Regions from separate parts of the Streptomyces sp. NPDC088730 genome, predicted to be linked through region 3. Evidence: riboswitches for the same ligand, from Rfam matches in the RefSeq annotation. Region 3 holds a riboswitch; each other region holds the start of a gene.

What was found. A riboswitch is a leader RNA that binds a small molecule or an ion and turns the genes downstream of it on or off. The one in region 3 is predicted to bind cyclic di-AMP.
Positions count from the first base shown of each region.
Region 1: it holds a riboswitch for cyclic di-AMP, as region 3 does, so the genes downstream of both, ACIP89_RS26800 (M23 family metallopeptidase) here and ACIP89_RS25550 (C40 family peptidase) in region 3, are expected to answer to the same signal.
Region 2: it holds a riboswitch for cyclic di-AMP, as region 3 does, so the genes downstream of both, ACIP89_RS34425 (transglycosylase SLT domain-containing protein) here and ACIP89_RS25550 (C40 family peptidase) in region 3, are expected to answer to the same signal.
Region 4: it holds a riboswitch for cyclic di-AMP, as region 3 does, so the genes downstream of both, ACIP89_RS15530 (transglycosylase family protein) here and ACIP89_RS25550 (C40 family peptidase) in region 3, are expected to answer to the same signal.

Region 1 is NZ_JBIVLK010000010.1:137,213-144,952, forward strand. Features, by position in the region: gene ACIP89_RS26785 (GNAT family N-acetyltransferase) at 1-2,718, opposite strand, end outside; gene ACIP89_RS26790 (HPr family phosphocarrier protein) at 2,890-3,171, shown strand; gene ACIP89_RS26795 (GntR family transcriptional regulator) at 3,383-4,093, opposite strand; gene ACIP89_RS26800 (M23 family metallopeptidase) at 4,316-5,128, opposite strand; cyclic di-AMP (ydaO/yuaA leader) riboswitch at 5,141-5,307, opposite strand; gene ACIP89_RS26805 (M16 family metallopeptidase) at 5,519-6,901, opposite strand; gene ACIP89_RS26810 (M16 family metallopeptidase) at 6,928-7,740, opposite strand, start outside.
Region 2 is NZ_JBIVLK010000020.1:83,514-91,253, reverse strand. Features, by position in the region: gene ACIP89_RS34435 (FABP family protein) at 1-427, shown strand, start outside; gene ACIP89_RS34430 (alpha/beta fold hydrolase) at 493-1,308, opposite strand; cyclic di-AMP (ydaO/yuaA leader) riboswitch at 1,767-1,953, shown strand; gene ACIP89_RS34425 (transglycosylase SLT domain-containing protein) at 1,959-2,864, shown strand; gene ACIP89_RS34420 (dihydrodipicolinate reductase) at 3,333-4,412, shown strand; gene ACIP89_RS34415 (carboxymuconolactone decarboxylase family protein) at 4,409-4,888, shown strand; gene ACIP89_RS34410 (GMC oxidoreductase) at 4,996-6,639, opposite strand; gene ACIP89_RS34405 (antitoxin) at 6,832-7,020, shown strand; gene ACIP89_RS34400 (hypothetical protein) at 7,179-7,349, opposite strand; gene ACIP89_RS34395 (SpoIIE family protein phosphatase) at 7,503-7,740, shown strand, end outside.
Region 3 is NZ_JBIVLK010000009.1:89,775-97,514, reverse strand. Features, by position in the region: gene ACIP89_RS25560 (ATP-dependent Clp protease proteolytic subunit) at 25-660, shown strand; gene ACIP89_RS25555 (hypothetical protein) at 668-976, shown strand; cyclic di-AMP (ydaO/yuaA leader) riboswitch at 1,306-1,478, shown strand; gene ACIP89_RS25550 (C40 family peptidase) at 1,482-1,955, shown strand; gene ACIP89_RS25545 (LysE family translocator) at 1,990-2,646, opposite strand; gene ACIP89_RS25540 (LysR family transcriptional regulator) at 2,719-3,636, shown strand; gene ACIP89_RS25535 (ATP-binding protein) at 3,655-4,086, opposite strand; gene ACIP89_RS25530 (helix-turn-helix domain-containing protein) at 4,312-5,172, shown strand; gene ACIP89_RS25525 (DUF397 domain-containing protein) at 5,198-5,404, shown strand; gene ACIP89_RS25520 (8-amino-7-oxononanoate synthase) at 5,453-6,595, opposite strand; gene bioB (biotin synthase BioB) at 6,738-7,740, shown strand, end outside.
Region 4 is NZ_JBIVLK010000004.1:94,712-102,451, reverse strand. Features, by position in the region: gene ACIP89_RS15565 (protein kinase) at 1-191, shown strand, start outside; gene ACIP89_RS15560 (glycosyltransferase family 2 protein) at 317-1,291, shown strand; gene ACIP89_RS15555 (GtrA family protein) at 1,288-1,689, shown strand; gene ACIP89_RS15550 (SurA N-terminal domain-containing protein) at 1,857-2,513, shown strand; gene ACIP89_RS15545 (nucleoside triphosphate pyrophosphohydrolase) at 2,545-3,507, shown strand; gene ACIP89_RS15540 (cytochrome P450) at 3,537-4,850, shown strand; gene ACIP89_RS15535 (transglycosylase family protein) at 4,957-5,931, shown strand; cyclic di-AMP (ydaO/yuaA leader) riboswitch at 6,281-6,452, shown strand; gene ACIP89_RS15530 (transglycosylase family protein) at 6,457-7,200, shown strand; gene eno (phosphopyruvate hydratase) at 7,508-7,740, shown strand, end outside.

The sequences.
Region 1 (7,740 bases), on a different contig from region 3:
CGTGGCCCGTACGACGGTGTCGACACCGCGCGGGGCCATGGCCTGCACCACGGGCCGCAGTTCGGCGGGCTTGCCCAGCAGGTCCGTCAGTTCGCCGTACGCGCGGCGCACGGCGGACTCGGTGGCGAGGTCCAGCCGGACACCGCCGAGGTCGGCACGGTGGCGCAGATGGGGTGCGGTGGTCTTCAGCGCGACCGGGTAGCCGAGCCGCCCGGCGGCGGTGACGGCCGCCTCCGCGTCGGGGGCCGGCAGCGTCGGCCGGACGGTGATGCCGTAGCAGGCCAGCAGCTCGCGGGCCTCGTCGGGCGGCAGGGGCCTGCCGCGCGGATCGGGGTCATCGCCCAGAGCCGCGTCGATACGGGCTGCCGCGCCCGCCTCGTCGATGGTGTCGTCGAGGAACTCGGGCACCTTGCCGGGGACCGCCGCCTGGCGCCGCCACTGGGCGTACTTCACGGCTTCGGAGAGCGCCCGGACGGCGCGTTCCGCGGCCGGGTAGGCGGGAATCCGGCCGGCGGCGCGGACTCCGGGTCCGGCCGCCCCGAACGCGGTGTCCGTACCGCCGAGGGGCACAGGCGACACCGGGGGCGGTGTCGTGGCCGGGGATGCTGCTGGGGTGGCGGGTGCTGGCGTGGTGGCGGGTGCTGCTGGGGTGGTGGGTGCCGCCGTGGCGGGTGGTGCTGGCGTGGTGGTGGGTGCCGCCGTAGCGGGTGGTGCTGGCGTGGTGGGGGGTGCTGTTGTAGCGGAAGGGGCTGGTGCGGCGGTGGATGCCGTCGTGGCGGGTGTGGCCGGGGGGCGGCCCGGCGCCGGGCCGGACGGCTGCGCCGGGGCGGGGCGCTGCTGGGCCACCGTGCTGGTGGCCGCCGCCAGGGCCTCCGCGAGGCCGCCGATCTCCACGTGGACGACGGCCACCGGCTTGGCCGGACCCGCGGCGGCCGCCGTGTGCAGCGCGGTGGCCAGCACCTCGCCGTCGCCCTGTTCCGCCTCTCCGTCCTCGCCCACCCAGGGGATCGCCGTCACGATCACCGCGTCGCAGCCCTCGTCGGCCAGCGCCTCGGCCAGCGCGTCCCTGAAGTCCTGCGGGGTGGCGGCCGTGGTGAGGTCGCGCGGCGGGCGCGGGCGCAGCCCCTCGGCCAGGCAGGCGTCGTACGTGAGCAGCCCGAGGGATTCGGAGTTGCCGAGGATCGCGACGCGGCCGCCCGCCGGGAGCGGCTGGTCCGCCAGGAGGAGGCCCGCGTCGACCATCTCGGTCACCGTGTCGACGCGGATCACGCCCGCCTGCCGCATCAGCGCGGAGACGGTGGCGTCCGGGATCCGGCTGACGGGCACGGCGTGGCCCGGCGGGGTGGAGCCGCTGTGCCGGGCGCCCTTGACCACGACCACCGGCTTCACGGCCGCGGTGCGCCGGGCGAGGCGGGTGAACTTGCGGGGGTTGCCGAGCGATTCGAGGTACAGCAGGGCGACATCCGTGTCCGGGTCCTCGTACCAGTACTGGAGGAAGTCGTTGCCGGAGATGTCGGCGCGGTTCCCGGCCGAGATGAAGGTGGAGAGTCCCGCGCCGCGCCGGTAGAGCCCGGAGAGCAGGGCGATCCCGATCGCGCCGGACTGGGTGAACAGGCCGATGCGCCCGGAGGCGGGCCGTTCCGGGGCGAGTGAGGCGTTCAGCCGGACCGCCTCGGAGTTGTTGATGATGCCGAAGGCGTTCGGGCCGATGATGCGCATGCCGTACGAGCGGGCCTGGCGCACCAGTTCGCGCTGCCGTTCGCGGCCCTCCGCACCCCACTCGGCGTATCCGGCGGAGAGGACGACGAGGCCCTGGACGCCGTGTTCCCCGCAGTCCGCGACGGCTTCCGGCACCCGCTCGGCGGGGACGGCGACGACGGCGAGGTCGACCGGTTCACCGATCTCGCCGAGGGAGCGGTGGGCGGGCACCCCGTCGATGGTGTCCTGGTCCGCGGCCAGGGCGCTGTTCACCGCGTAGGCGCGGCCGGTGAAGCCCGCGCCCAGGAGGTTGCGCAGGACGGTGCGGCCGACGCCGCCCGGGTTGCGCCCCGCACCGATGACGGCGACGGAGCCCGGGGCGAGCAGCCGCTGCACGGACCGCGCCTCTGCCCGCTGCTCGCGGGCGCGCTGGACGGCGAGCGACTCGGCGGTCGGTTCGAGGTCGAGGGTGAGGTGGACGGAGCCGTCCTCGAAGCTGCGCTGCTGGGTGTATCCGGCGTCCCGGAAGACCTTGATCATCTTGTTGTTGGCGGGGAGCACCTCGGCGGCGAAGCGCCGGATGCCGCGCTCCCGGGCAACGGCCGCGATGTGTTCGAGGAGGGTGGAGGCGACCCCGCGGCCCTGGTGCGCGTCCTGGACGAGGAAGGCGACCTCGGCCTCGTCCGCCGGGGCCGAGGCCGGCCTGCCCGTGGCGTCGATCCGGTCGTAGCGGACGGTGGCGATGAACTCGCCGCCCACCGTGACGGCGAGTCCCACCCGGTCGACGTAGTCGTGATGGGTGAAGCGGTGGACGTCCTTGGCGGAGAGCCGGGGGTAGGGGGCGAAGAAGCGGTAGTACTTCGACTCGTCGGAGACCTGCTCGTAGAAGCTGACCAGCCGTTCGGCGTCGTCCGTGGTGATCGGCCTGATCCGGGCGGTGCCGCCGTCGCGGAGCACCACGTCCGCCTCCCAGTGGCCGGGGTAGGCGTGATGCGGACTCTGCTCCACAGAGGGCTCCATGGGCAAAGCGTACGGCTCCGCCAGCGGTCGCGTGGGGGCCGGGGCCGGGGCAGTCTGGGGTGGCCGGCCTACGGCGGAAGCGGTCCGCGGACGGGCCGCGGACCGGCCGGAGCATCGCGCACTGCATGAGAGACTGGTCTAGACAACCATTGATTCGTGAAGGGCAGAACCATGGCTGAGCGCCGCGTCAACGTCGGTTGGGCCGAGGGCCTGCACGCCCGCCCCGCATCCATCTTCGTCCGTGCCGCCACGGCCTCCGGCGTCCCCGTGACCATCGCCAAGGCCGACGGCAACCCGGTGAACGCCGCGTCCATGCTCGCGGTGCTCGGGCTCGGTGCCCAGGGCGGCGAGGAGATCATCCTCGCGTCCGAGGCCGACGGCGCCGACGACGCCCTGGACCGTCTGTCCAAGCTGGTCGCCGAGGGGCTCGACGAGCTCCCGGAGACCGTCTGATCCGACGGTCACGACCGCCTGGAATTCCTGCGCAAGAGCCGCGGCACCCCCGACCGGGAGCCGCGGCTTTTGCGTTCGCGCGAGAATGCCGCCCGTAGCGGCCCATATGGTCCGGCCACCGGAAATGATTCAGGACGGCGAGCAGAACAACGGAATGGGCAGCACCAGGAATGCTTCGGCGAATAGCTACTTCTTGTATACGGCGTAATTGTTAATGACGGCCGCCCTGGGTGTTTACGGCATGTTGCGAAGTCCTCACCCGGCCGGCCCGGGGTACGGCCGCGGCGCCGGGACGGCCGGGGCGGCGCAGCCGGTGCGCGGCCGTGGCCCGCTCGGCGTGCTGGGCGGCGAGCGCCCTCGCCCGTTCCGCGTCGCCGCGTGCCACGGCGTCCACGATGGCCCCGTACTCGGCCCAGGAGTCGGCGGGGCGGGCCGGCGGGTCGACCGCGTACATCCAGGCGATCTTGTGCCGGAGCTGGGTGAGCAGGGCGATCAGGCCGGGGCTGCCGGAGGCCTGGGCGAGGGTCTCGTGGAACCAGCCGCCCAGTGAGCGCAGGTCCTCGCCCTCACCCCGGCGGGCCCGCTCCTGGCCCAGCCTGACCAGGCCGCGCAACACCTTGAGGTGGGCGTCGGTGCGGCGCTGGGCGGCACGGGCCGCACCGAGCGGTTCCAGCAGCATCCGGACCTCAAGCAGGTCCGCCGCCTCCTGCTCGTCGGGCTCTGCGACGCAGGCCCCGGCATGCCTGCGGGTGACCACGAAGCCCTCGGACTCCAGGGTGCGCAGCGCTTCACGCACCGGGACGCGGGAAACCCCGTAACGGCGTGCGAGCACTTCCTCGGTGAGCCGGCTGCCGCGTTCGAAGACACCGGAGACGATGTCGTCACGGATTGCCGTGCATACCGAATGCGCCGGAATGCGCATGTCCGAACCTCCGCCTTAATCCCCGCGAAACGCGGCCGATCGACGCCTGTCCTGTGACTCTATTGCAATGCGGACGCATTTCCGATGCCGGGCGGAAATTCATGAATATCTTTTGGCCGCGGACGGGTTCGGGGAAGGGGTGCCGCGCCGCGGTCCGGCGGCCGGGTACGGCCGAAGGCCCCGGCGGGTCGCCGGGGCCTTCGGTGGGGTGCTCAGCGTCGGTCAGACGGTGACGCCGTGGGCGCGCAGATAGGCGACCGGGTCCATGTCGGAGCCGTACGACGGGGTGGTGCGGGCCTCGAAGTGGAGGTGCGGGCCGGTGGTGTTGCCGGTGGCGCCGGAGAGGCCGATCCGCTGCCCCTGGCCGACGCTCTGGCCGACGGAGACGGCGATCGAGGAGAGGTGGCCGTACTGGGTGTACGTGCCGTCCGTCATCCGGAGCACGATGTTGTTGCCGTACGCGCCGCCCCAGCCGGCCTCGACGACCGTACCGGCGCCGACGGCGACGACGGAGCTGCCGGACGCGGCGTGGAAGTCGATGCCGGAGTGACTGCCGGAGGACCACAGGGAGCCGCTGGACTTGTAGCCGGTGCTCACGTAAGAACCCGCGACGGGCAGCTGGAAGGTGCCCAGCCGGGCGCGCTCGGCGGAGCGGGCGGCACGCGCCTCGCTCTCGCGGGCCTCCCTGGCCTTGGCTGCGGCCCTGGCCTTCTTCGCCTTCGCCTCGGCCTTCTTCTTCGCGTCGGCCTTGGCCTTCGCCTTCGCCTTGGCCTTCGCCTCGGCGGCGGCGTCGGCCTGGTGCCGCTGTGCGTCCGCCTGGGCGTCGATCCGGTCGGCCAGGTCGCCCTCGATGGCGACGATCTGGGAGAGGCCGGTGTCGGCGGCGGGGGCCTCGGTGTCCGCGGCGAGCGCCGGGGAGGCCAGGGAACCGATGACACCGGTGGTCGCCAGGGTCGCGATACCGACGGCCTTCGCGCCGCGACGCGTCAGACGGCTCGGGGCACGGTGCTTCCCCGTGGCACGGGTGAACGCCATGAAGTGGCTGGTCCTTTCCTTCCTTCTCGCCTACCGGGTTAGCTGACGGGTTCGGAGCAGGAAGGTCTCCTACGGAGTCCCGGCCTCGTGGAGGCACGGACATCCGATTCACCCCAGGGACTGCACGGGTCCCCGGCTCCCCGGGCTCGCGCCTGACGGGGACTCGGCGATGACTGCCCGGTACGTCGCGGATGCGGCATACGAGTGACGGACAGCCGGGCCGACGCTAAACGGGGGCACTTCCCCGCACCAAACGGACAGGCGGTTTTGTAGCGCATCCCACAGGGCAGACAGGCAACCTCTCCACCAAAGGGGACAAAAGGGAAGGCCCTGGCGGCGGACGGCCCGCCAGGGCCTCGCTCCCGCCCCGCTGCCGGGGACGGTGGCAGATCAGCCGGTGACGACCGAGACCTCTCCGATGCCGAGAGCCGCGACGGGCTCCTTGATCTGCGCGGCGTCCCCGACCAGGACCGTGACCAGCCGGTCCTGCGGGAAGGCGTTGACCACGGCAGCCGTCGCCTCCACCGTGCCGGTCTCGGCCAGGCGCGCGTACAGCTGCGCCTGGTAGTCGTCCGCGAGGTGCTGCTCGACCTGGTCCGCGAGGGTGCCCGCGACGGAGGCGGCCGTCTCGAACTTCAGCGGTGCCACGCCCACGAGGTTCTGCACGGCCGTCTCGCGCTCGGCGTCCGTCAGGCCCTCCGCGGCCAGGGTCCGGAGCACCTTCCACAGGTCTTCCAGCGCCGGTCCGGTGGACTCCGTGTCCACCGAGCCGCTGATGGCGAGCATCGCGGCGCCGGTCGCCCCCGAGGCGGAGTCCGGGGCCGAGGAGCGCAGCACCTGGGCGAAGGCGCGCACGCCGTACGTGTAGCCCTTCTCCTCACGCAGCACCCGGTCGAGCCGGGAGGTCAGCGTGCCGCCCAGGCAGTACGTGCCGAGCACCTGGGCCGGCCAGACGCTGTCGTGCCGGTCGGCGCCGATCCGGCCGATCAGCAGCTGGGTCTGCACCGCTCCGGGGCGGTCCACGATGACCACCCGGCCGGTGTCGTCGGCGGTGATCGGCGGGACCGGCCGGGACGCGGCGGTGTTGCCCGACCAGTCGCCCAGGGTGTCGGAGAGCAGGGCGTCCAGGTCGATGCCGGTGAGGTCGCCGACGACCACGGCGGTCGCGGTGGACGGGCGGACGTGGGCGTCGTAGAAGGCTCGCACGGCCGCGGAGTCGATCCGCTCGACGGTCTTCTCGGTGCCCTGGCGCGGGCGCGACATGCGGGCCGTGGCCGGGAAGAGCTCCTTGGAGAGCTGCTTGGCCGCGCGCCGCGCGGGGTTCGCCTGCTCGTGCGGGATCTCGTCGAGCCGGTTGTTCACCAGCCGCTCGATCTCGCTGTCCGAGAAGGCCGGTGCCCGCAGCGCCTCCGCGACCAGGCCGAGCGCCTTGGCCAGCCGGGAGGCGGGAACCTCCAGGGAGACCCGGACACCGGGGTGGTCGGCGTGGGCGTCCAGGGTGGCGCCGCACCGCTCCAGCTCGGCGGCGAACTCCTCCGCGCTGTGCTTGTCGGTGCCCTCCGACAGGGCGCGCGACATGATCGTGGCCACCCCGTCCAGACCCTCGGGTTCGGCGTCGAGCGGGGCTTCGAGGAAGACCTCGACGGCGACGACCTGCTGGCCGGGGCGGTGGCAGCGCAGCACCGTGAGGCCGTTGGGCAGGGCACCGCGCTCGGGCGCGGGGAAGGCCCAGGGCCTGGCCGTCCCGGGGGCGGGCTGGGGGTGGTACTCCATCGAAACTCCAGTCACGGCAGCGTCGCTCACTTGTCCGCCCCTTCGTGCGCGTCGGTGTCGTCGGCGGCGGTCTCCGCCTCGTCTGCGGGCTCCGCGGGCTCGACCGGCTCGTAGACCAGCACCGCCCGGTTGTCGGGGCGCAGCTGGGCCCTGGCGGCCGCCCGGACCTCCTCCGCGGTGACGTCGAGCACCCGGTGCACCGCGGTCAGGGCGAGCTGCGGGTCACCGAACAGCACGGCGAACCGGCACAGTTCGTCGGCGCGGCCCGCGACCGTACCGAGCCGGTCCAGCCACTCGCGCTCCAACTGGGCCTGGGCGCGCTCCATCTCCTCGGGCGAGGGGCCCTCCTCGGCGAACCGGGCGAGCTCCTCGTCGACCGCGGACTCGATCTGCGCCACCTCGACGCCGCCGGACGTCTTGACGTCCAGCCAGCCGAGCGAGGGCGCACCGGCCAGCCGCAGCAGCCCGAATCCGGCCGCGACGGCCGTCCGGTCGCGGCGGACCAGCCGGTTGTGCAGCCGGGACGACTCGCCGCCGCCCAGCACGGTCAGCGCGAGATCCGCGGCGTCGCACTCCCGGGTGCCGTCGTGCGGCAGCCGGTAGGCGGCCATCAGCGCACGCGCCGGGACCTCCTCGTGGACCTCCTCGCGCAGCTCGCCGCCGATGATCTCGGGCAGCGAGCCGTCCCTGGGCGGCTGCTTGCCGTCGTGCGAAGGGATGGTGCCGAAGTACTTCTCGATCCAGGCGAGCGTCTGCTCGGGGTCGATGTCACCGACGACCGAGAGCACCGCGTTGTTGGGCGCGTAGTTCGTACGGAAGAAGGACCGCGCGTCGTCGAG
Region 2 (7,740 bases), on a different contig from region 3:
CCCGACGCTCGCCGAGGAGTTCCGGTACGCGCAGCAGGTGACCTTCAGTCACGACGGGCGCCCCTTCCTCCATTACGAGGCGCGCGCCTGGCTGCTCGACGCGGACGGCGCCCCGCTGCGGCCGTCCGCACGGGAGAGCGGCTGGTGGCGGATGCAGGCGGACGGGCGGGTGGAGGCGCTGATCACTCAGCCCACCGGTGTCGCGGAGATCCTGACGGGCCGTGCGGCCGACGGCGCGGCCGACCTCGCCACCCATCAGGTCGCTCTCGCGCCCACCGCCAAGGAGGTCAGCGCCACCCGCCGCCGCTACACCCTGACGGATGACGGCACGCTCGACTTCGTCCACGACCTCGCGGCGGTCGGCCAGCCGCTCCAGCACCACCTTTCGGCGCGGCTCCGGCGCGAGGGCGGCAGCAGGCCGCACTGATACCGCGCTGATCCGCGCACCGTGACGGGGCGCCGGCTGCCGTCCCGTCCGACGGCGCCCGCGCTTCAGACTCCGGACAGCACCGCCCGCAGCCGGGCCGCGAACGCCCGCGGATGCGTGGTGTTGCCGTTGTGTCCGCCGGGAAAGGGGACGACCTCCCGGCCGGTCAGTTCGGCGAGGCTCCGCGCGCACTGGCCGACGAAAACGGATGGCGCCGTGGTGCTGCCGCTCGCGGGCACGATGCGTACGGGCGTCGCCCGCAGCGCTTCCCGGTCGAGCTCGGCTTCGATGACCGCGGTGAAGTCGCGCTCGATGAAGAAGCCGAAGTTGGCCACACGGCGCGGGGTGAGCGGCATCGGGGTGAGCCCCGGTTCGGTCTCCTGGCGCGTCGGGTCGATGCCGAGGACCCGGGCGATCTCGGGGAAGGCCGCTGCCAGACCGCCGTCACGGTGGACGTCCTGAAGGCGCGCCAGCTCGGCGGCGTGCCGCTCGCGCTGTCCGGCGGGCAGCAGGGACGGCGTGACCGGGTCGTGCGCCACGAGCAGCCCGAGCTGCTCGGGGTGGGCGAGCGCCAGGTGCAGCCCGATGGCGGCGCCCATGCTGCACCCGAGCATCAGGGCGGGTTCATCGGTCAGTTCGGCCAGCAGCCGGTGCACGTCGTCGGCGTGCTGGGCCATGGTGATGCGCTGCCCGGGGTCGTCGAGCGTGCTGCGGGAGAGGCCCCGCCGGTCGTAGGTGACCACGGTGCAGCGGTCCACGAGCAGGTCGACCAGGTCGGTGCTGCGGTCGGCGTCGCCCTCACCGCTCTGGGAGACGAGCAGCAGGGGGCCTGAGCCGCGGACTTCGTAGTGGAGCGTGGCGCCATCGGTGTCGAGGAACATCGGGCTCTCCCGGTCGCAGGGGTGGGCGGCGCCATGAGCACCGGCCGGGTACCACGCAAGGTAGTGCATCTATTTAGATGTATCAATAGAGATGCGCCTAGGTGGTGTCGAGCCTCGGGTGTCGTGGTCACCCGGCCGTCGGCTGCCGAGCTTGAGGGAATGTCCCTATTGGGTAGTTAGTCGCGTATCCCACCAATGATTCACTGACGACCTTTTTCCGTGGTCCAAGGCTCATGGATTTTGAGCAAATCACCCCTTTTCGGGCTCAGTGGTCAGCATCACCTTCCCGGCCCGTGACGCGGCGCAGCCGGCCTCGGTTCCCTTTCGCGCCAAGAAAGTTGACTTCCCCCGCAGGGTCTGGGGCCGGGCATTTCTTTTAATTGATCTTGCGAATCAATTTGGATCAAGAATTCCGGGCTTGTTTCGTCCGGCGTTTTTCGCTTACGGTCACCGTCAATCCGGATGGAACGCCGAATCCTGCCGCCGTCCGGGAACCCGACCCACTCACGTACGGCAGGAGCGGGGGACCCAGGTTTGCCGCCGTTCCGGAATCCGGAGCGGCTAGGGGTTAAGTCGCCATCACGCGCGGCCGGACATCTCCAGTCCGAACCCGACAGCTCACCTCGCAGGCGGCGGAGAGGAAATGCGCCATGCCCATCACGGGTAAGTACCGTCGTTTCAAGTCCACCTCCCTGACCCGCGGTTTCATCGCCGTGAGCACGGGCGGAGTCGTTCTCGCGCTCCCCCTGATCGGGGCCGGATCGGCTTCTGCCGCACCGGCACACCCGGCCGTCGCGGAAAAGTCGGTGTCCTCGACCCCCTTTGCTGCCAAGGGAATTGCGGCCCGCCAGGCGGAGTCCACCGTCTATTCCGTGGTCTCCGGTGATTCGCTTTCCAAGATCGCCCGAGGGCATTCCCTCAGCGGTGGCTGGGAGCGGCTCTACCAGGACAACCGGAGTGCGGTCGGCGGAAACCCCGACCTGATTCACCCGGGCCTCAAGCTGACCATCGGCGCCAAGTCCGTTGCCGTAGCCCCGAAGGCGGCTCCCACCGCCGAATCGAAGGCGAAGCCCGCGGCCGAGGCTGACCCCGCGACCGACGCCGCGCAGTCGTCCGACCGGTCCGAGGGGACCGACCGGGCCGACCGCTCCCAGCGGACGGTCACGCCCGTCGCGGAGAAGACCACCGCCACCGAGACCGCGGCCACCGCTCCCGCGCAGGCCGCCACGGTGTACACCAACGACCTCGACGGCTGGATCAAGGAGTCGCTCGCCGTGATGGCCCAGAACGGCATCCCCGGCAGCTACGACGGCATCTACCGCAACGTGATCCGCGAGTCCTCCGGCAACCCGCAGATCGTGAACAACTGGGACTCGAACGCCGCCGCCGGCACTCCCTCCAAGGGCCTCCTCCAGGTGATCCAGCCCACCTTCGAGGCCTACCACGTGGCCGGTACGTCGACGGACATCCTCGACCCCGTCGCCAACATCACCGCCGCGTGCAACTACGCCGCGGCCACCTACGGCTCCATCGACAACGTCTTCGGCGCCTACTGACATACCCCGGCCCCGCCTTCTGGAGGGGCCGGGCGCAGGGGTGGGAGGGAGCCATGAGGCTCCCTCCCACCCCTTTCGCGTGCCGTACGTGCCGTGCGGCTGACAACAGGCGGTCGAATCGCGCCTTTCGCGTGCCGTACGTGCCGTGCGGCTGACAACAGGCGGTCGAATCGCGTCGTCCCCGGGGTGTCACCGCCACCGCCTCGTGGACGTACGGACGGGGTCACTGCCACCGGCTCGCGGACGTACGGACGGGGGTCACTGCCACCCGGCTCGTGGACGTACGGACGGGGTCACTGCCACCGGCTCGTGGACGTACGGACGGGGTCACCGCCACCCGCCTCGTGGACGTACGCCGACGGATCGCCCGGCGGCCCGGCAGCTTCCTCCGGGTCCGCTCCGGCCGCCTCACAACAGGGTGCGCGATGGCACTATGAACCTTTCATCCCGCGCGCTACCCTCCGCCGCATGATTTCCACGGTGGTCTGGGGAACCGGCAATGTCGGCCGCGCGGCCATCCGCGCCGTCGAGGCCCATCCGGCCCTGCAACTGGCGCACGTGCTTGTTCACGATCCGGGCAAGGTGGGCCGCGACGCGGGCGACCTCGCCGGGACCGGCCGCGATCTGGGCGTCGCGGCGACCGACGACATCGACGCGGTGCTGGCCACCGCTCCCGGCGCGGTGGTGTACGCGGCCTCCGGGGACATCCGCCCCGACGAGGCGCTCGCCGACATCACCAGGGCGGTCCGCACCGGGGTGGTGGTCGTCACCCCCGCCCTGTACGCCCTCTACGACCAGCGGGGCGCCCCGCCGGAGCTGCGCGACCCGGTCCTGGCCGCTGTCGCGGACGGCGGCGGCTCCCTGTTCGTCTCCGGCGTCGACCCCGGCTGGGGCAACGACGTGCTGCCCCTGCTGATCAGCGGACTCGGCAGCACGGTCGACGCGATCCGCTGCCAGGAGATCTTCGACTACTCCACCTACGACCAGCCCGACGCGGTCCGCGACCTGATCGGCATGGGACACCCCATGGAGTACGAGCCGCTGATGCTGGCGGCCTCCGTCCCGACGATGGTGTGGGGCGGCCAGCTGCGGCTGATGGCCAGGGCCCTGGGCGTGGAGCTCGACGACATCCGCGAGACCATGGCCAGGCGGCCGCTGGAGACGACGGTCACCACCCGGACCATGGGCGAGTTCGCGGCGGGCACCCAGGGCGCGGTGCGGTTCGAGGTGCAGGGCATCGTCGAGGGCGAGCCCCGCATCGTCATCGAGCACATCACCCGCATCCACCCGTCCTGCGCCCCGGACTGGCCGTCGCCGCCCGACGGCGCCGGTGCCCACCGCGTGATCATCGAGGGCCGTCCGCGCATCGAGGTCACCGTCGAGGCCACCGACGAGGACGAGAACCGCTCGGCGGGCGGCAACGCCACCGCGGTCGGCCGGCTGGTGAACGCCATCGACTGGCTGGTGGAGGCGGAACCCGGACTCTACGACGCACTCGACGTCCCCCTGCGCCCCGCAGCCGGCAGACTCGGAAGGAAGCAGCCATGATCATCGACATCCCCGAGGGCCAGGAGCCGATCGGATACGTATGGGGCGACATGGTCCCCGGAATCGGGATGGCCGCCGCGAACTTCTCGCTCTCGGTGTACGAGCACACCTCACTGGGCCTGCGGGAGTTCGAGGCCGCCCGGCTGCGGATCGCCCAGATCAACGGGTGCCTGTTCTGCCTGGACTGGCGCACCGAACGGGACGGAGAGAAGGTCGAGGAGGAGTTCGCCGACGCGGTGAACGAATGGCGCACCACGGGGGTCTTCGACGACCGGACCCGGCTGGCCGCCGAGTACGCGGAGCGGTACGCCCTGGACCACCACGGTCTGGACGAGGAGTTCTGGACCCGGATGACCGCGCACTACAGCCAGCGCGAGATCGTCGAGCTGAGCATGAGCATCGGCTCCTGGCTGGCGTTCGGCCGGCTCAACCACGTACTGGGTCTCGACGCCGTGTGCGTGCTGCCCGGCCACTGAGCCGCACGGCGCCCCGGGCTCGTCCGCTGTGCCCCGAGCCCGGGGCGTACCCAGGAGGAGACCCGTCCCGTCATCTCCTCCTGGCCCGACTGCCGCGTCGGCCGGTCTCACAGATCGGTGGCGATGATCTTCTCGATGTTCCGTTCGGCGAGCGCCGTGATGGTGACGAACGGATTGACGCTGGTGTTGCCGGGGATCAGCGCGCCGTCGATCACGTACAGTCCCGAATACCCGTGCAGGCGGCCGTAGTTGTCGGTGGCCCGGTCCAGCACCGCACCCCCGAGGGGGTGATAGGTGAGGTGGTCGCCCCAGATCTTGTAGACACCGAAGAGGTCCGTCCGGTAGATCGTCCCCTCCTTCGCGTTGATCTTGTCGAAGATCGTCTTGGCCATGTCGATGGACGGCTGCTTCCACGCGGTCTGCCAGTTCAGGTCGACCTTGCCCGTCGCGGGGTTCCAGGAGAACTGGGCCCGGTTCGGGTTCTTCGTGATCGACAGGTAGAACGAGGCGAACGTCTCGATCCCGGTCGGCAACGGCGCGACCTCGGCGAACGCGCCGCCGCCGGCCCAGTTGTCGATGCCTCCGCAGGGGATGCTCGACTGGACCGCGCCGGTCGGGTCCCACAGGTGGTTGGCGCGGCCGCACATCACGTTGCCGTTGTCGCCCCAGCCCTTGCCGATCTCGTCGTTGAGGGCGGGCAGTTTGCCGGTCGCCTTCAGCTCGGTCAGCAGCTTGCTCGTGCCGACGCTGCCGGCCGCGAAGAACACCTTGTCCGCGGTCACCGTCTTGGTGGCCTCGGTGCTTCCGTCGGTGCGCAGTTGGTCGATGACGACGGTGTAGCCGCCGGCCGACGCCGGGGAGACCGAAGTCACCTTGTGCAGGGGTGAGATGGTGACGTTCCCGGTCGCCATGACCTGGGCGAGGTAGGTCTTCTGCAGCGACTTCTTGCCGTAGTTGTTGCCGTAGAGGATCTCACCCGCCAGTGCCGACTTGGGTACGGTGCCGGCCGCCTCCTGCTCCATGTAGTCCCAGTCGTACACGTCGGGTACGAAGACGAACGGGAAGCCTGAGCGCTGGGCCTGCTTGCGGCCGACCCGGGCGTACTTGTAGCAGTCGACGCTGTCGAACCAGGCCGGGTCCACGGTGCCGACGCCCAGGCCGGAGTTGGCGCGCGGGTAGTAGGTGGAGTACATCTCGTCGGCGTTGACCGTGGGGAGGACGGCGCCGAAGTTCTCCCGCTTCGGAGTGACGGCCATGCCCCCGTTGACCAGCGAGCCGCCGCCGACGCCGCGCCCCTGGTAGACGGTGATTCCGCTGAAGTCCTCTGCGTCCAGGATTCCGGTGTAGCGGGGGATCGACCTGTCGATGGGGAAGCCGAGGAAGTTGCTGAGTGGCTGCTTGGTCTTGGTGCGCAGCCAGTACGAGCGGCCGTCGGGGCTCGTCGTGTTGGCGAAGATCTTGCCGTCGGAGCCGGGGGTGTCCCAGGACATGCCCATCTCGACCATGTGCACTTTGATGCCCGCGCGGGCGAGCCGCAGGGCGGCCACGGAGCCGCCGTACCCGGTGCCGATCACCAGGACCGGAACGTGCTCCCCGCTGCCGATCACCGTGGCTCGGGCGCGGCTCGCCGCCTGGGCGACGGTGGCGTGTCCGGAGAGGGCCGCAGCCCCCACTATGAAACTTGTTCTAGCGATGAATCTGCGACGCGAGACACCGCTCGATCCCTTGTCGGGTAAGCTTGAGTCCGTCATGTGACGTTCCTCACTCTCGATCGAATGGGAACGAGTTCTACTGTCGCTCGCGCAAGAAGTCACTACATACCTGCGAGTAATTTCTCTGAGGTTCGGCAGTCCGTCGGCCGCCCCCGGCCCGCCGCCCCGGGGTGCGGCACCCGGGCCCCGCGTGGATGCTGGGAGTGTCAGCGTTCCATGAGGAGGACAGTCATGAGCATGCTCGACAAGATCAAGGACCTGATGAAGGGGCACCCGGACCAGGCCCGCCAGGGAGTCGAGAAGGGTGGCGACTTCGTCGACAAGAAGACGGGTGGCAAGTACAGCGGCCAGGTCGACTCCGCCCAGCAGAAGCTCAATGACCAGATCGGTGACAAGCGGCCGCCCGCCGACGGCCGGTAGAGCGCCCCGGAGGTCCCGACAGCCCTCGCGCGGTCGCGACGGAGCGGCGGTCGCCGTCAACGGCGACCGCCGCTCCGCTCGTTCGTGGCCGACCTCTTTCGTGGGCGGCTTCGGTGGGTCATGGCTCCGTCCGGACCTTGCTCCGGCGGTGGCGGAGGTCAGTTGTGGCCGAACTTCCGCTCACGCCTGTGCGAGACCTGCTCGGAGATCGCCTTCACCCCTTCGGGTGCGGGTGCGGTGCTCGTCTGTTCCTTGGGCTCCGCGGTCGCGGAGTGCTCATGGCCGCCGCTCCGGGCGCCACGGTTGTGCCGGCTCTGCTTCTTGCCCATGATCGTGCCTCCTGTGCGGATGTCGGACGATGGGCCGCCTTGCGGACTCGCATACAAGTGTAAATGGTGCATTTACCTGCATAGCGTGCATCTCTGTCCTGGGGTGCCCCGTCTGACGTGCGGAGCACGGCCGCGGGGGAGCATGCTGGGTGGGTGACCTGGTACGGCGCGGCCCGGGGTGCTCCGCTCAGCGAGGACGCCGGTGTGCCCGGGAGCCTGAAGGACGGCCGGGCGCCGGACGAACTGTCCCTGGTGCTCGCCCAGGCCGTGGTGAACGGGGTCGAGGCAGCGGGCGGACAGGCGGGCGGGGCCTTTCTCCGCTCCCGTACACCGGGACTGCTGCGGCTGGCGGTACTGGCGGGGCTGCCCGGACCCCTCTTCCGCCCCTGGT
Region 3 (7,740 bases):
CGCCCGGAGGAGAGGTCCCGCGCCATGCACCGCCCCGCCGCCCGATACGTACTGCCCGAGTTCACCGAGCGCACGTCCCAGGGGACGCGCACGCTCGATCCGTACTCCAAGCTGCTGGCCGAGCGCGTCGTCTTCCTCGGCACCCCGGTCGACGACATCGCGGCGAACGACCTGGTCGCACAGTTCATGTACCTGGAGCACGACGCACCCGACCGGCCCATCCAGCTCTACATCAACTCACCCGGCGGCTCGTTCGGAGCCATGACGGCGGTGTACGACACGATGACCTACCTCACCTGCGAGGTGGAGACGTTCTGCCTCGGCCAGGCCGGCGCGGGCGCGGCCGTCCTGCTGGCCGCGGGGGCCCCCGGCCGGCGGCACGCGCTGCCCGGCGCGCGGGTCGTGATGCAGCAGCCCGAGCTCTCCGAGCCGGTGCAGGGACAGCCGTCCGACCTGGAGATCGAGGCCCGGGAACTGGCCAGGATGCGCGAGACGCTGACGGGCATGCTGGCCCGCCACACCGGCCGCTCCGCCGAGCGGATCAGCGCCGACACCGAGCGCGACCTCATCCTCGACGCCGAGGGCGCCAGGGCCTACGGGCTGATCGACCACATCGTGCAGAACCGCGGGCCCGCACCGCTGCCGCCCGCCCTGGGGTGAACCCCTGATGCAGCCGCCCGAGCTCCCGCCGCTGCCCGCCCTGACCCGCGCGGAGGGCGAGTTCATCGACCGCTACCTGGAGGTCGTCGACCAACTGGGCCGGATCAACCCGGCCCGCGCCGACGACACCTACGGGGCCCTGCGCGCCGCGCAGGCGCTCGCCTCGCACGCCGCGGCACTGCGGGACGCGCTCGCGTTGATGCACGAGCGGGGTGAAAGGCGGATCCACTCCGCCACGTTGACGCGGGCGCTACGGGTGCTGGACGGGGAGCGCCGCGCCGGGCGGCTCACCGTGCCACCCGCCCCGCCGAGTTGATCAACTCCCTTGCGCCGACACGCCCGACGGGCGGACCAATTTATCTCGCTCGTTCGGCGTAGGTGTTACCTCTCAGGAGGGACAGCTCAACTTGCGCTTTCGAGGTGTGTCATGGGTGAAATCTCCCGTTCCGCCCCTGGTGCCGCACCTTACGGAGAGGTGCGGCACCTCCCCGTATGGCCCCCTGTCCACCCGAACGGGTCAGTGGTGATGAGCCTCACATATCACTGTTTCGCCTCGGAAATCCGGCGTTCGGTGAGTCAAGATCCCTGGGACGACAAGCCCCCGCCACCGCGGCGGGGCGGTCCGGGCGGACGCCGAGTCCTGCCGCTGCCCGGATGCCTGGTCGACAGGAGTGGATCGGCAGGAGTGGAGGACCCGAGCACAACGGGCCGACCGGGGATCCGGTCGTCCCTCGGGGTGAAGCCGCCACGTGCGGCCGGGCGACTTCGCCAGCCCGAACCCGACAGGTCATCCTTCACAGGCGGCTGACGAAGGGTTGCGCATGACTGCGCAGGTTCATGTCCCGTCTCTCCTCACCCGGGCCACGACGGCCTCGGCTCTGACTCTCGCCGCCGTCGGCGGCACGCTGTTCGTCCCCGGCGCCGTGACCGACGCCCAGGCAGCGACGCATTCGATGAAGGCGCTCACCATCGCCGCGTCGAAGAAGGGATCGCCGTACCGGTGGGGCGCCACCGGCCCCAGCCGTTTCGACTGTTCGGGTCTGACGCTCTATTCGTTCAAGAAGGCGGGCAAGAAGCTCCCGCGCACGGCCCAGCAGCAGTACAACAAGACCCGTCACATCTCGGCCTCGAAGCGGCAGCGCGGTGATCTGGTCTTCTTCCACTCCGGCCGCAGCATCTTCCACGTGGGCATCTACGCGGGCAGCGGCAAGATCTGGCACTCACCGAAGACCGGTGCCGTGGTGCGGCTGGAGAGGATCTGGACGAAGAGCGTCTACTACGGCCGGGTCAACTGACACCACCGCCCGCCGCCGGGGCGCGCACCCGGCGTCAGTGCGGCAGGGTGCCCGCCACCAGCACAGCTCCCAGCACGGTGAGTGCCGCGCCGCTGCCGCCCTCGATCGCGCGGGCGGTGCGCGGCCGGCGCAGCCACCGGCCCAGCCGGTCCACCAGGAGCGCCACGGCCGGGAACCAGATCAGCGCGAGCAGGACGACGATCGCGGCGAGCAGCAGCGTCCGGGGCAGCGGGGCGGCCCCGGACGGGACGAACTGCGGAAGCAGGCTCAGGAAGAGCACCGGCGCCTTGGGGTTCAGCGCGTTGGTCAGGAAGCCCTGGCGCAGTGCGCGCCGGGTCCCGTCCGTGGCGTGCGCGCCACCGTCCTGGCCTGCCGCGGCTTCGCCGGCCCCCGTGGCCTGCCCAGGGCGGCGCCGGGCCGCACGCAGGGCGCTGATGCCCAGGTAGAGGACGTACGCCCCGCCCAGGAGCTGGACCGTGCGGAACAGCACCGGCACCGCCACCAGCACGGCGGCCAGCCCGGCGACGGCGAGCGCGGTGTGGACGAGCAGGCCCCCGGCCACGCCCAGCGCCGTCGCCACCCCCGCGGAGCGCGAGGCGAGAGCGTTGCGTACGACGACGGCGAAATCCGCTCCGGGCAGCGCGACCATCACGGCGGCGACTCCGAGGAAGGCAGTCAGTTGGGCATCCATGGCTCCACCCTGGACCCGAACAGCCTTTAGCATGTACTTGCAATCTTGTGGGTCTGCCAAAAGGAATGCTTAATGTACGACCCGACGCGGCTGGCGGCGCTGGTGGCGGTCGCGGAGGCCGGTTCGATCACCCGGGCCGCCGCCCGGCTGGGCTATACCGCTCCCGCGCTCTCCCAGCAGCTCGCCAAGCTGGAGCGGGAGGCCGGCGCCGCGCTGCTGGTCCGGCACCACCGGGGTGCCCGGCTCACCGCCGCGGGTGAGCTGCTCGCGGGCCGGGCCCGGCGGGTCCTGGACGAGATGGACCAGGCGCGCCACGAGCTGGCCCGGCTGGCCGGGCTCTCCGGCGGGCGGTTGCGGGTCGGCACCTTCACCACGGCCGGCGTCCATCTGCTGCCTCCGGTGCTGAGCGCCTTCCGCCGAGCACACCCGGATGTGGAGCTGCTCGTCACGGAGTTCGAGCCGCCCGGCGGGGTGGCGGCCGTGGCGTCGGGTGAGGTCGACCTCGCGCTGACGCACGCCTACGAACCGGCCGCCGCGGAGTCGCTCCCCTCGGGCGTCAGCGCCGAGCCCCTGCTCGTCGAGGAGCTGGTACTGATCACCGCGGTCGGCCAGGTGCTGGCCGACGGCAGCGGACGGCTGCCGGTGACGGACCTCGCGGGCCGCCCGCTGATCAGCAGCGCGCCCGCCCATCCGCCGCGGCGCGGGGTGGAGAGCGCGCTGGCCGAGGCGGGGGCGCTGCCCGCGGTGGTCTGCGAGTCGCCCGGATACGCGCTGGTGTGCGCGCTCGTCAGCGCGGGCATCGGGATCGCGGTGGTGCCCGAGATGGTCGCCGCGATGTCACCGACGCCGCTCTCGGTGCGGAGGCTGGCGCCGGCCGCGTTCCGGCGGACCATCTCCGTGGTGCACCGCGGTGACCGGTCGAGCGCCGCGGCGGCGACCCTGCGGGCCCTGTTGCGCAGCGGATTCAGCCGCTCCGCCGCGCCCCAGTGACCACCGGGCCGGGTGCGGTCAGCCCTGGACGGGGACGTTCCAGGGGAGTGCGATCCAGACGGTCTTGCCGCCCTCGGCGGTGGGTGTGACGGTCAGCCGGCCTCCGTACTCCTTGGCCAGCGAGCGGATGATCACCATGCCGCGCCCGTTGTCCTGCTGGACGGCGGCGGGCAGCCGTCGGGGCCAGCGCGGGTGACTGTCCGTCACCCCGAGGTACAGCTGTTCCTCGCGCTCCAGGCGGAGGTCCACGGTGAAGGTGGGCGACTGGCCGAACGTGTGCTGGACGGCGTTGGTGGCGAGCTCGGAGACGATGAGCCGGACGGTGTCGGCGGCATCGCTCCCCTCCGACAGCCCCCATTCGGCCAATACCCGGGCCACGTACCTACGGGCCGCGGAGACCGAAACCGGCTCGCTCGGCAGCGTGACACTCGCCTCTTGTTGGTCCGCCATGACCGGCCGCCCCTTTCCCGCCCGAAACCGACCCGCGACCGGTCCGCGCTGTGCTGTGCTTCGCGCCAGATTGCCATTGATGCTGCCCTCTGTGACGGCGATCCACCAAGATATGCATATATCTGTCGCTCAAAGCGGTGAACTCTTCGCTGGATACCGTGCGGGAGCGGCACACTGTCCGCTCGGCACGGAGTGGCCGGCCGGGACTGGGAGGGGAGCCACCACATGCAGCACGGCCCCGCGGTGCGACGCCGCAAGCTCGGGGAGGAGTTACGGAGTCTGCGCCACACATCCGGCCTCACCAGCCGGGAGGCCGCTCAACTGCTCGGCTGGCACCAGTCGAAGGTGAGCCGGATCGAGACGGGCGTCAGCGGGGTGCGGCCGGCGGACGTCACCCGGCTGCTGGACGCCTACACCGTGGACGACCCGCAGTTGCGGGAGGTCCTGGAGACACTCGCGGGCTCCGCGGGCGGTGGCGGCGCGGGCTGGTGGCATGCCTATCGCGGGCTCATTCCGCCCCAGTACCGCGACTTCATCAGTCTGGAGTCACAGGCGCGCACCGCCCGCACCCTGGAAACCTCGGTGGTTCCGGGCCTGTTGCAGACAGCGGACTACGCACGCGCGGTGACCCGGGCCTCGCTCGACGGCCTGCCGGCCGGCCAGTTGGACTCGCTGGTCGAGGTGCGGCTCGCCCGGCAGGGGGTGCTCAGGAGCGATCCGCCGCTGAGGCTGAGCGCGGTGCTCGACGAGGCGGTGCTGAGACGCGCGGTGGGCGGCGGGCGGGTCATGCGGGAGCAGCTCCGCCATCTCATCCGGCTGGCCCGGCTTCCGCATGTGAACCTCCAGTTGCTGCCGTTCTCGGTCGGCGGCTATGTCGGCCTCACCGGACCTTTCGTAATCTTCTCGTTTCCGAGCACTTCTGATCTGGATGTGGTCGTTCTTGACCACTTGACGAGTAGCCTCTATCTGGAGCGGAAAGAAGACCTTGAGGCGTACAGCTCGGCCTTCCGCGCTCTGCAGGCGCACGCGCTGTCGCCGGAGCACTCGTTGGACCTGATCGCCACGATCGACCGCGGCGGTCAGTAACTACGGACTGCCCGAGGGGGGCGTCATGTCGGATTGCCTCGCACAGCACGCGTTACGTTGGCGGCGCAGCAGCCGCAGCACGGGAATGAACAACTGCGTGGAAGCCGCGCCGTTCGGCGGCAGACGGCTGGCCGTGCGCGACTCCAAGGATGTGTCCAGGCCGCCGCTGCAGTTCTCGGCCGCGGCCTGGACCTCCTTCGTCGCCGGCCTGAGCCTCGGCCCGGTCCGCTGACGCGACGCGGCGGACCGGTCAACGGCGCCGGACGACGCGGGTGTCGTCTCAGGCGTCCGGAGCGGTCCGCCGCACGATCGTGACCGCGGTCGCGATCTGCTCGTCCGTCAGATCGGCGCGTGCGGTCAGCCGCAGCCGGGAGATGCCGTCCGGCACCGAGGGCGGCCGGAAGCACCCCACCGCCATACCGGCCGCACGGCAGTCGGCCGCCCAGCGGACCGCCGCGTCGGCCGAGGGCGCCCGCACCGAGACGACGGCCGCGTCCGGGCGTACGGCGGTCAGACCCGCCGAGGTCAGCCGGTCGTACAGTGCGGTGGCGACCGTACGGGCCCGGACGGCCCGTTCCGGTTCGCGGCGCAGCAGCCGCAGGCTGCCCAGTGCGGCGCCGGCGGCCGCCGGGGCGAGACCGGTGTCGAAGATGAACGTGCGGGCGGTGTTGACCAGGTGGTCGATGACCCGGGCGGACCCGAGGACCGCGCCGCCCTGGCTGCCCAGCGACTTGGAAAGGGTCAGCGTGGCCACGATGCCCTCTGCGCCCGCCAGGCCCGCCGCCGCGAGCGTGCCGCGCCCGCCCTCTCCGAGGACCCCCAGACCGTGCGCGTCGTCGACGAGCAGCGCGGCGTCCTCGTCGCGGCAGGCCTCGGCCAGCGCGCCCAGCGGAGCGGCGTCGCCGTCGACGGAGAAGACCGAGTCGGTGACCGCCAGCGCCCTGCCGTCGTGCGCGTGCAGGGTTTTGCGCACCGCGTCCGGGTCGGCGTGCGGCACGACGGCGGTCTCGGCCCGGGAGAGCCGGCAGCCGTCGACGATCGAGGCGTGGTTGCCCGCGTCCGACACGATCAGGGCGCCCCGGCCGGTGAGGGCGGTGAGGGCGGCGAGGTTGGCCGCGTAGCCGGAGGAGAGGACGAGGGCCGCCTCGAAACCGCAGAAGTCGGCCAGTTCCCGTTCGAGTTCGGCGTGCAGCGCGGTGGAACCGGTCACCAGGCGCGATCCGGTGGCCCCCGCACCCCAGCGGCGCGCGGCGTCGGCCGCCGCCTCGGTCACTTCCGGGTGTCTGGTCAGGCCGAGGTAGTCGTTGCTGGCAAGGTCCAGCAGTTCCGATTCCGCGGGCCGGGGCCGGAGCGTGCGGACCAGTCCGGTGTCCGCACGGCGGCGGGCCTCGTCGTCCATCCAGTCGAACGGGGCGAAGGGCATGGGCAGTCCCTTTTGTAGGCAACTCACAGACCTTAACCGGGGGCGAAGCCGGACAGGGTGTGGCCATGCACACACCCTGAAGGCTCTCTGTTGTCCGGTTCTTCCTTGGCTCGGAGGCCTGCGGTGCGTCAGGATCATCGCCATGGACCTCCTGAACACGCTGGTGGAGAAGGGGCTGCGGCGCGAGCTGCCGACCCGTGAAGAAGCGCTCGCCGTACTGGCCACCCCGGACGACGATCTGCTCGACGTGGTGGCCGCGGCCGGAAAGGTACGCCGTCAGTGGTTCGGGCGGCGCGTGAAGCTCAACTATCTGGTCAACCTGAAGTCGGGGCTCTGCCCGGAGGACTGCTCGTACTGCTCGCAGCGCCTCGGCTCCAAGGCCGAGATCCTCAAGTACACCTGGCTGAAGCCCGACGAGGCGTCCAGGGCGGCTGCCGCCGGGGTGGCGGGTGGCGCCAAGCGGGTCTGCCTGGTGGCCAGTGGCCGGGGTCCGACCGACCGGGACGTCGACCGGGTCTCGCAGACCATCGAGGCGATCAAGGAACAGAACGAGGGCGTCGAGGTCTGTGCCTGCCTCGGTCTGCTCTCCGAAGGCCAGGCCGGCCGGCTGCGCTCGGCGGGGGCCGACGCGTACAACCACAACCTCAACACGTCCGAGGGAACATACGGGGCGATCACGACCACCCACACCTACGCGGACCGGGTGGAGACGGTGCACCAGGCTCAGGCGGCCGGGCTCTCCGCCTGTTCGGGGCTGATCGCCGGAATGGGTGAGAGCGACTCCGATCTGGTCGATGTCGTCTTCGCGCTGCGCGAGCTCGACCCCGACTCGGTACCGGTCAACTTCCTGATCCCGTTCGAGGGGACCCCGCTCGCCAAGGAGTGGAACCTGACCCCGCAGCGCTGTCTGCGGATCCTGGCGATGGTGCGCTTCGTCTGCCCGGATGTCGAGGTACGGCTCGCCGGCGGGCGCGAGGTGCATCTGCGTTCGATGCAGCCGCTCGCCCTGCACCTGGTCAACTCGATCTTCCTGGGCGACTATCTGACCAGCGAGGGCCAGGCCGGACAGACCGACCTCGACATGATCGCGGACGCGGGTTTCGAGGTCGAGGGCGCGGGCACCACCACGCTCCCCCGGCACCGCG
Region 4 (7,740 bases), on a different contig from region 3:
ACCCGGCCCGCTCCTACGAGATCCGCCACCGCATCGGCCACCTCCTGCTCGCGCTCGGGGACCACGCGGCGGCCATCGGCGGACTCCAGTCGCTGCTCTACGACACCGAGCGCAGATACGGCCCGAACCACCCGCTGCCCGCCGAACTGCGCCGGCAGCTGGACCGCCGCCGCAAGGTCCGGGGCGGCTGACGGCCTCGTTCCGCGGAAGGGCCGGGCGGCTGAATCCCGGTCCTCACGGGCCAGTTCACCCAATGGTCGCCCCCGGGCCACACCCGGCATCCGCTCCCGACACATTGACCGGCTGGTCTGCATGGGTGCTGATCTCGCTGGTGGTGCCCTGCTTCAACGAGCAGGAGATACTCGAACGCTTCCATGAACGCGTGACGGATGAGATGACCCGGCTGGGTCATGAGTTCCAGCTCGTCTACGTGGACGACGGGAGCGCGGACCGGACCCTGCCGATCCTGCGGCAGCTGGCCGCCGCCGACCCACGGGCCCGCTACGTCTCCTTCAGCCGCAACTTCGGCAAGGAGGCCGCCATGCTGGCCGGCCTCCAGCACGCCGAGGGCGACGCCGTCGTCATCATGGACGCCGACCTCCAGCACCCGCCGGAGCTCGTCGGCCGCATGCTGGAGGAACACGCGCACGGCTACGACCAGGTCATCGCCCGGCGCACCCGCAAGGGCGACCGCGTCACCCGGACACTCACCGCACGCGCCTACTACTGGCTCATCAACCACCTCGTCGACGTCGAACTCGTCGACGGAGTGGGCGACTTCCGGCTGCTGTCCCGGCGGGCCGCCGACGCCGTACTCGAACTCACCGAGTACAACCGCTTCTCCAAGGGCCTCTTCGCCTGGGTCGGCTTCCCCACCACGACGTTCAGCTACGAGAACGCCGTCCGGGAGGAGGGCCGGTCCGCCTGGACCTTCGGAAAGCTGCTCAACTACGGACTCGACGGGCTGCTCTCGTTCAACAACAAGCCGCTGCGCGCAGCGCTCTACCTCGGCCTGCTGCTGCTGTCCCTCGCCCTCGCCTACTCCGGGTGGATCGTCGGCGTCGCCCTGGTGAAGGGCGTCGACACCCCCGGATACGTCACCCTCCTCGTCGTCGTCACCGCCCTCGCCGGGGTCCAGATGGTGATGGTCGGGGTGGTCGGGGAGTACGTCGGCCGGATCTACTACGAGGTGAAGCGCCGCCCGCACTACCTGGTACAGGCCACCAACACCGGAACCCGCGGACCGGCATCCGAGCCGGAGCGGGAACCCCTGGAGTTCGTACGCCGATGACGGTCAAGGCACAACTGGCCCGCTTCGCCCTCGTAGGCGCCGTGAACACCGCCACGTACTACGGCTGCTACCTGGTCCTGCTGCACTGGCTGCCGTACATAGCGGCGCACGTGCTGGCCTTCGCGCTCAGCATGACCGGCTCGTTCTTCCTCAACTCGTACTTCACCTACCGGACCCGGCCCACCTGGCGGAAGTTCCTGCTCTTCCCGCTCACCAACGCCGCCAACTTCGTCATCACCACCGGCGGCGTCTACCTGCTCGTCGACCTGGCCGGATTCAGCAGCCGGTACGCCCCGCTGGTCGCGGCGGCGGCCGCCATCCCGATCACCTTCGTGGTCTCGCGCACGATCATGCTGCGGCCGGAGGCACCCCGGAACCCCTCGGTACCGGCCCGCTGACCAGTGCGCCGACCGGGCCCCCGGGGAGCCCACATCCCCAACTCCTCCCGAATCGTTGGTCGAATCAGCTGAATCAGCCGAATCAGTGGCTCAGACCTGTTCCACTGCCTAACATCGATCAACGCAAGGCCTTGTGCACCGCCGCACAATCTCCTCGGGAGGCTCCTTTGCACCGCCGCCGTCGCACCGCGCTCACCGTCTCCGCCGTGACCCTCGTCGCAGCGCCGCTCCTCTCCGCCTGCGGCAGCCAGGCCCACCCCGGCGCCGCAGCCGTCGTGGGCGGCGACCGGATCGCGGTGTCCACCGTGCAGGCCCAGGTGGCGGACGTGCGCGACGCCCAGGACAGCTCGAAGCAGACGGCGCAGACCACCGACCAGTCCGGCCAGCTCGTCCGCGCCAAGCTGCACGGGATCATCCTGGACCGGGTCCTGGACCGGGCCTCCGCGGACGCCGGGGTCACCGTCAGCCGCGCCGAGATCCAGCAGATGCGCCAGTCGGCCGTCGCCCAGTACAAGGGGGAGAAGGGGCTGCGGGCCGCGGTGCTCCAGGAACGCTGGATCTCCCCGGGCCAGATCGACTCCTTCCTGCGCGAGCAGATCCAGCTGACCAAGCTCTCCCAGGCGCTCGGCGCGGACCCGTCGACCCCGGCCGGCACGAAGATCCTCGGCGACGCGCTGACGAAGGCCTCCAAGGCCCTCAAGGTCGACGTCAACCCGCGCTACGGCAGCTGGGACAACAAGCAGATCCAGCTCGCGGACTACAAGGCCCCCTGGATCAACCAGGTCACCAAGTCCGCCCAGGCACCCGCGGAGGCCGGGGCGTAGCAGCGGCCGGGCGGCCGGGTAGATTCGCAGCGTGAACGCTGAAGACCCCGGCCGTATCGTCCTGCTCACCGCCAGCCACCGCGTCGCGCCCGGACTGCTGTCCTGGCCCGCGTGGCAGACGCTGCACGCCGCGGACCGGGTGCTCTGCGGGGAGCCCGGCCAGCCGCAGCTGCCGTATCTGCGCGAGGCGGGCGTCACCGTCGAACCGGCCGTCCCGGACGCCGAGGAGCTCGTCGCCTCCTGCGCCGGGGGCCGGACCGTGGTCGTCCTCACCGGCGGCGAGGGCAACCAGCCGCTGACCGACGGGCTGGCGAGGCTGGCCGGTTCGGGGCGGGTGCGGATGCCGGACCTGGAGCTGCTGCCCGGCTCGTACGATCTGCCGGGCGCCCGGCTCCTCGATCTCGTCCAGGTCATGGACCGGATCAGGATCGAGTGCCCCTGGACCTCGCAGAAGACCCACGAGGGCCTCGCCAAGTACGCCATCGAGGAGGCGTACGAGCTCGTCGAGGCGATCGAGGACGGCACCCGCGAGGAGCTGCGCGAGGAGCTCGGTGACGTACTGCTCCAGGTGGTCTTCCACGCGCGCATCGCGCAGGAGGACGAGCAGGAGCCCTTCTCGGTGGACGACGTCGCCGCCACGCTCATCGAGAAGCTGATCCACCGCCACCCGCACGTCTTCGGCGACGAGACCGCCGAGACCCCGGAGGACGTCCACGCGCACTGGCTGCGGACCAAGGCGGTCGAGAAGCAGCGCGAGTCCGTCACCGACGGGGTACCGCTCGGCCAGCCCGCCCTCGCGCTCGCCGCGAAGCTGGCCGGCCGCGCCCGCACCGCCGCACTCGACGTGCCCCTCCCCGAGGGCGACGGCATCGGCTACCGGCTCCTCGCCCTGGCCGTCCGCGCCCAGGAGGACGGCACCGACCCGGAGGCCGCCCTGCGCGCGGCGGGCCGCGCCTACCGGGACGCCATCAGGGCGGCGGAGGGCAACGGATAGCGGCACCGGGCAGCGGATAACGTCGGGGGGTGAACGACAGCCCCGCCGACACCTGCCCCGCCCACCCGGCCGACGCCGTGCCGCCCGCCCCGGAACTCTTCACCTGGGAGTTCGCCACCGACCCGTACCCCGCGTACGCCTGGCTGCGCGAGCACAGCCCGGTGCACCGCACCACGCTGCCCAGCGGGGTCGACGCCTGGCTCGTCACCCGGTACGCCGACGCCAGGCAGGCCCTCGCCGACACCCGGCTCTCCAAGAACCCCGCACACCACGCCGGACCGGCGCACGCCAAGGGCCGCACGGGCATCCCGGGCGAGCGCAAGGCGGAGCTGATGACGCATCTGCTGAACATCGACCCGCCCGACCACACCCGGCTGAGGCGTCTCGTGTCGAAGGCGTTCACGCCCCGGCGCATCGCGGAGTTCGCGCCGCGCGTGCAGGAGCTGACGGACCGCCTCATCGACTCCTTCGTCGAGAAGGGGCAGGCGGACCTCATCCACGAGTTCGCCTTCCCCCTCCCCATCTACGCGATCTGCGACCTGCTGGGCGTCCCGCCCGAGGACCAGGACGACTTCCGGGACTGGGCGGGCATGATGATCCGCCACGGCGGCGGCCCCAGGGGCGGGGTGGCACGTTCCGTGAAGAAGATGCGCGGATATCTGCTCGAACTCATCCACCGCAAGCGCGAGAACCCCGGGGACGACCTGATCTCGGGCCTGATCCGGGCGAGTGACGACGGCGAGCACCTGACCGAGAACGAGGCCGCCGCGATGGCCTTCATCCTCCTGTTCGCGGGCTTCGAAACGACCGTCAACCTCATCGGCAACGGCGTCCACACCCTGCTGGGCCATCCGGAGCAGCGCGAACGGCTCCAGCGTTCCCTGGCGGCGGGCGAGACGGAGCTGCTGGCCACCGGTGTCGAGGAACTGCTGCGGTTCGACGGTCCGGTGGAGCTGGCGACCTGGCGTTTCGCCACCGAGGCGCTGACGATCGGCGGGCAGCGGATCGCGGAGGGGGACCCCGTGCTCGTGGTGCTCGCCGCCGCGGACCGGGACCCCGAGCGGTTCGACGCTCCCGGCACGCTGGACCTCGCGCGGCGTGACAACCAGCACCTCGGCTACGGGCACGGCATCCACTACTGCCTGGGAGCACCGCTCGCCCGGCTGGAGGGACAGGCCGCGCTCGCCACGTTGCTGAAACGCCTTCCGGACCTGCGACTTGCGGGTGAAGCTGCCGATTTGCGCTGGCGCGGCGGGCTCATCATGCGCGGACTGCGGACGCTTCCGGTGGAGTTCACCCCCGGGTTCACCGGCAAGCAAAGTGACACTCTGTCAACTCTGTGACTTCGGCGTGATCTCCGCTGCATCGACTTGTGACACACGTTCGAGTCCCGCTAGGTTCACCGTTCGACTCACCAGTCACCTCGTCAGTCACACGGAAGGCATTCCCATGGGCTCCGCGAACGGCAGACACCGTCGCCCTCGGCAGGCACCCGCGATCATCGTCGCCGCAGGCGTGACCGGCTCGGCCATCGCCATCCCGCTGCTCGGCGCGGCCGGTGCGCACGCCGCCGACGCCTCGACCTGGGACCGGGTCGCGGAGTGCGAGAGCGGCGGCATGTGGAGTGCCGACCTCGGTAACGGCTTCTACGGCGGCCTGCAGTTCTCGCAGGAGGTCTGGAAGTCCTACGGCGGCGAGGCGTACGCCCCGCGTGCGGACCTCGCCAGCCGCTCGCAGCAGATCGCCGTGGCGGAGAAGGTGCTGGGTGATCAGGGGCCGAAGGCGTGGCCCAGTTGCGCCGTCATCTCCGGCCTCACCCCGGAGGGCTCCCTGCCGGGTGTCGACCCGGGCGTCGATCCGGCCGCCACCCCGTCCGCGGACCCGGCCGGGAGCGCGGACCCGGCCGAGGGTGCGGACCCGGCCGCGACGGCCGATCCGTCGGAGAGCGCGGACCCGGCGGACGGCGCGGCCGGGGACACCGCGAAGACCCCGTCGGACGACGCCGCGTCGGACCCGGCGGGCAAGGGCGGTGGGCCGGATGCCTCGGCCTCCCCGGACGCCACGCCCCCGGCGGCCGGCTCCTCCGGCGCGGGTGACCGGGCCGGCGGCCCGGACGGGTCCTCCCCGGCCGCGGAGGCGGGCGGCAGGCACCGCGGCGCGCCGGCCCCGGAGCGGACCGGTGACGGCCGGGACGCGGGTCGGCACGCCTCGCGCGGGGACGCGGACGGACGCGGCACGGGCGCGCCGGCCGCCGACGGCACGTACACCGTCCGGCCCGGCGACAGCCTCTGGGCGATCGCCGACGCGCAGGAGCTGCCCGGCGGCTGGACCGGGCTGTACGAGGCCAACAAGGCGGCCGTCGGCTCCGACCCCGACCTCATCCTCCCTGGCCAGCACCTCGATCTCGGCGTGAAGACCGGCTGAGACCGCCGGGCGCGGACGGTGGTGGAAGCAGGCGTGGAAGCCGCCGTGAAAACGGTCTGATCAACAGCTGAAGACACCTCGAACCTGGGGTACTTAAGAGGCCTATGTCCCACTTTTGACTAAGTGAGACATGGGTCTCTTCGCGTGAACCGGCGCGTCTTGTCCGGGAGGTCCTCCCGCATCCGCTCCGACCTGCGCAAACAGGTGTTAATCCTATGCAATTAAGGGCTGTTTATCCGGTATGTCCTTCTTTGAATGTAGGGGTTGGGTGTGTTTACGGTCAGAACCGCTCGCACCGCGGGCCCCGTCGACCGTCACGCCGAATCCTGCCGTCGGTCGAAGGGAACAGACGCGTAAAGCGCCGTAGGCAGGAGCGGGGGACCCAGGTAAGTGCCGGGCCCGATCGTCGCAAGACGCATCAGGACCGGCTTGGGGTTAAGTCGTGCGCTAGGACGTGCGACCGGGCAACTCACTTGGCCCGAACCCGACAGCTCACCTCGCAGGCGTCGGTGAGGAGAAGTCTCGATGCTGCTCAACAGCAAGGGCAACAAGCACCGCCGCCCGTCCAAGGCCGTCCGTATCGCCACGCTCGCCGGTGTGACCGGTGCCGCCATCGCCGTGCCCCTGATGGGTGCCACCGGCGCCTCCGCCGCCTCCGTCTCCACGTGGGACGCGGTCGCCCAGTGCGAGTCCGGCGGCAACTGGTCCATCAACACCGGCAACGGCTACTACGGCGGCCTGCAGTTCTCGCAGTCCAGCTGGGCCGCCGCCGGCGGTACGCAGTACGCGCCCCGTGCCGACCTGGCCAGCAAGGCCCAGCAGATCGCGGTCGCCGAGAAGCTCCTCGACATGCAGGGACCGGGCGCCTGGTCCTGCGCCGGTGCCGGCAACCTGAGCAACGACGGTGTCGACCCGGGCGTCGACACCGGCTCCAGCGCCCCCAAGGCGGAGGCCGCTCCCAAGCAGGAGTCCGCTCCGGCGCAGCAGGCCGAGCCGAAGAAGGCCGAGCGCACCGAGGCCCCGGCCACCAACCGCTCGGACCGCTCGACCGCCCCCGAGGCCGAGAAGAAGACCGTGACCACCCCGACCGGCGAGAAGGTCAAGAAGGGTGACGGCGAGTACAAGGTCGTCACCGGCGACTCGCTGAGCAAGATCGCGGCCGAGCACAAGGTCAAGGGCGGCTGGCAGAAGCTGTTCAAGCTCAACAAGGACATCGTCAAGGACGCCGACATGATCTTCCCGGGTCAGCAGCTCCACCTGGTGAAGTAGTCCGGCACTCTCCTCGCCGATCTCCCCGGCCCGGTTCGCGTCTTCCCCCCACGCGTGCCGGGCCGGGGTCCGTCGGTCGCCCGTCCGGCGGCCCGGTGGCCGGTGGATTGCCTGCCGACCGTTCAACTGTTGTCGTTACTGGTCAGTAAATTTCTGGCCTTTCATCCCGCTATCACCGCTCTTGGGTCCTTTTTCGTCCCAGGGGACGGGCGGGCGGCCGACTGATACGGCCGAGCCGGTTAGGCTCTTGTCGCAAGGCCAAAGCGACCCTGCACCACCTGCGTCATATCCCAGAAGGAGATGCCTCGTGCCGTCCATCGACGTCGTCGTAGCCCGGGAAATCCTCGACTCCCGGGGCAACCCCACGGTCGAGGTCGAGGTTGGCCTCGACGACGGCAGCACGGGCCGTGCTGCCGTTCCGTCCGGAGCCTCCACCGGTGCGTTCGAGGCCATTGAGCTTCGCGACGGTGACCCCAACCGCTACCACGGGAAGGGCGTCGAGAAGGCGGTCCTCGCCGTGATCGAGCAGATCGGCCCGGA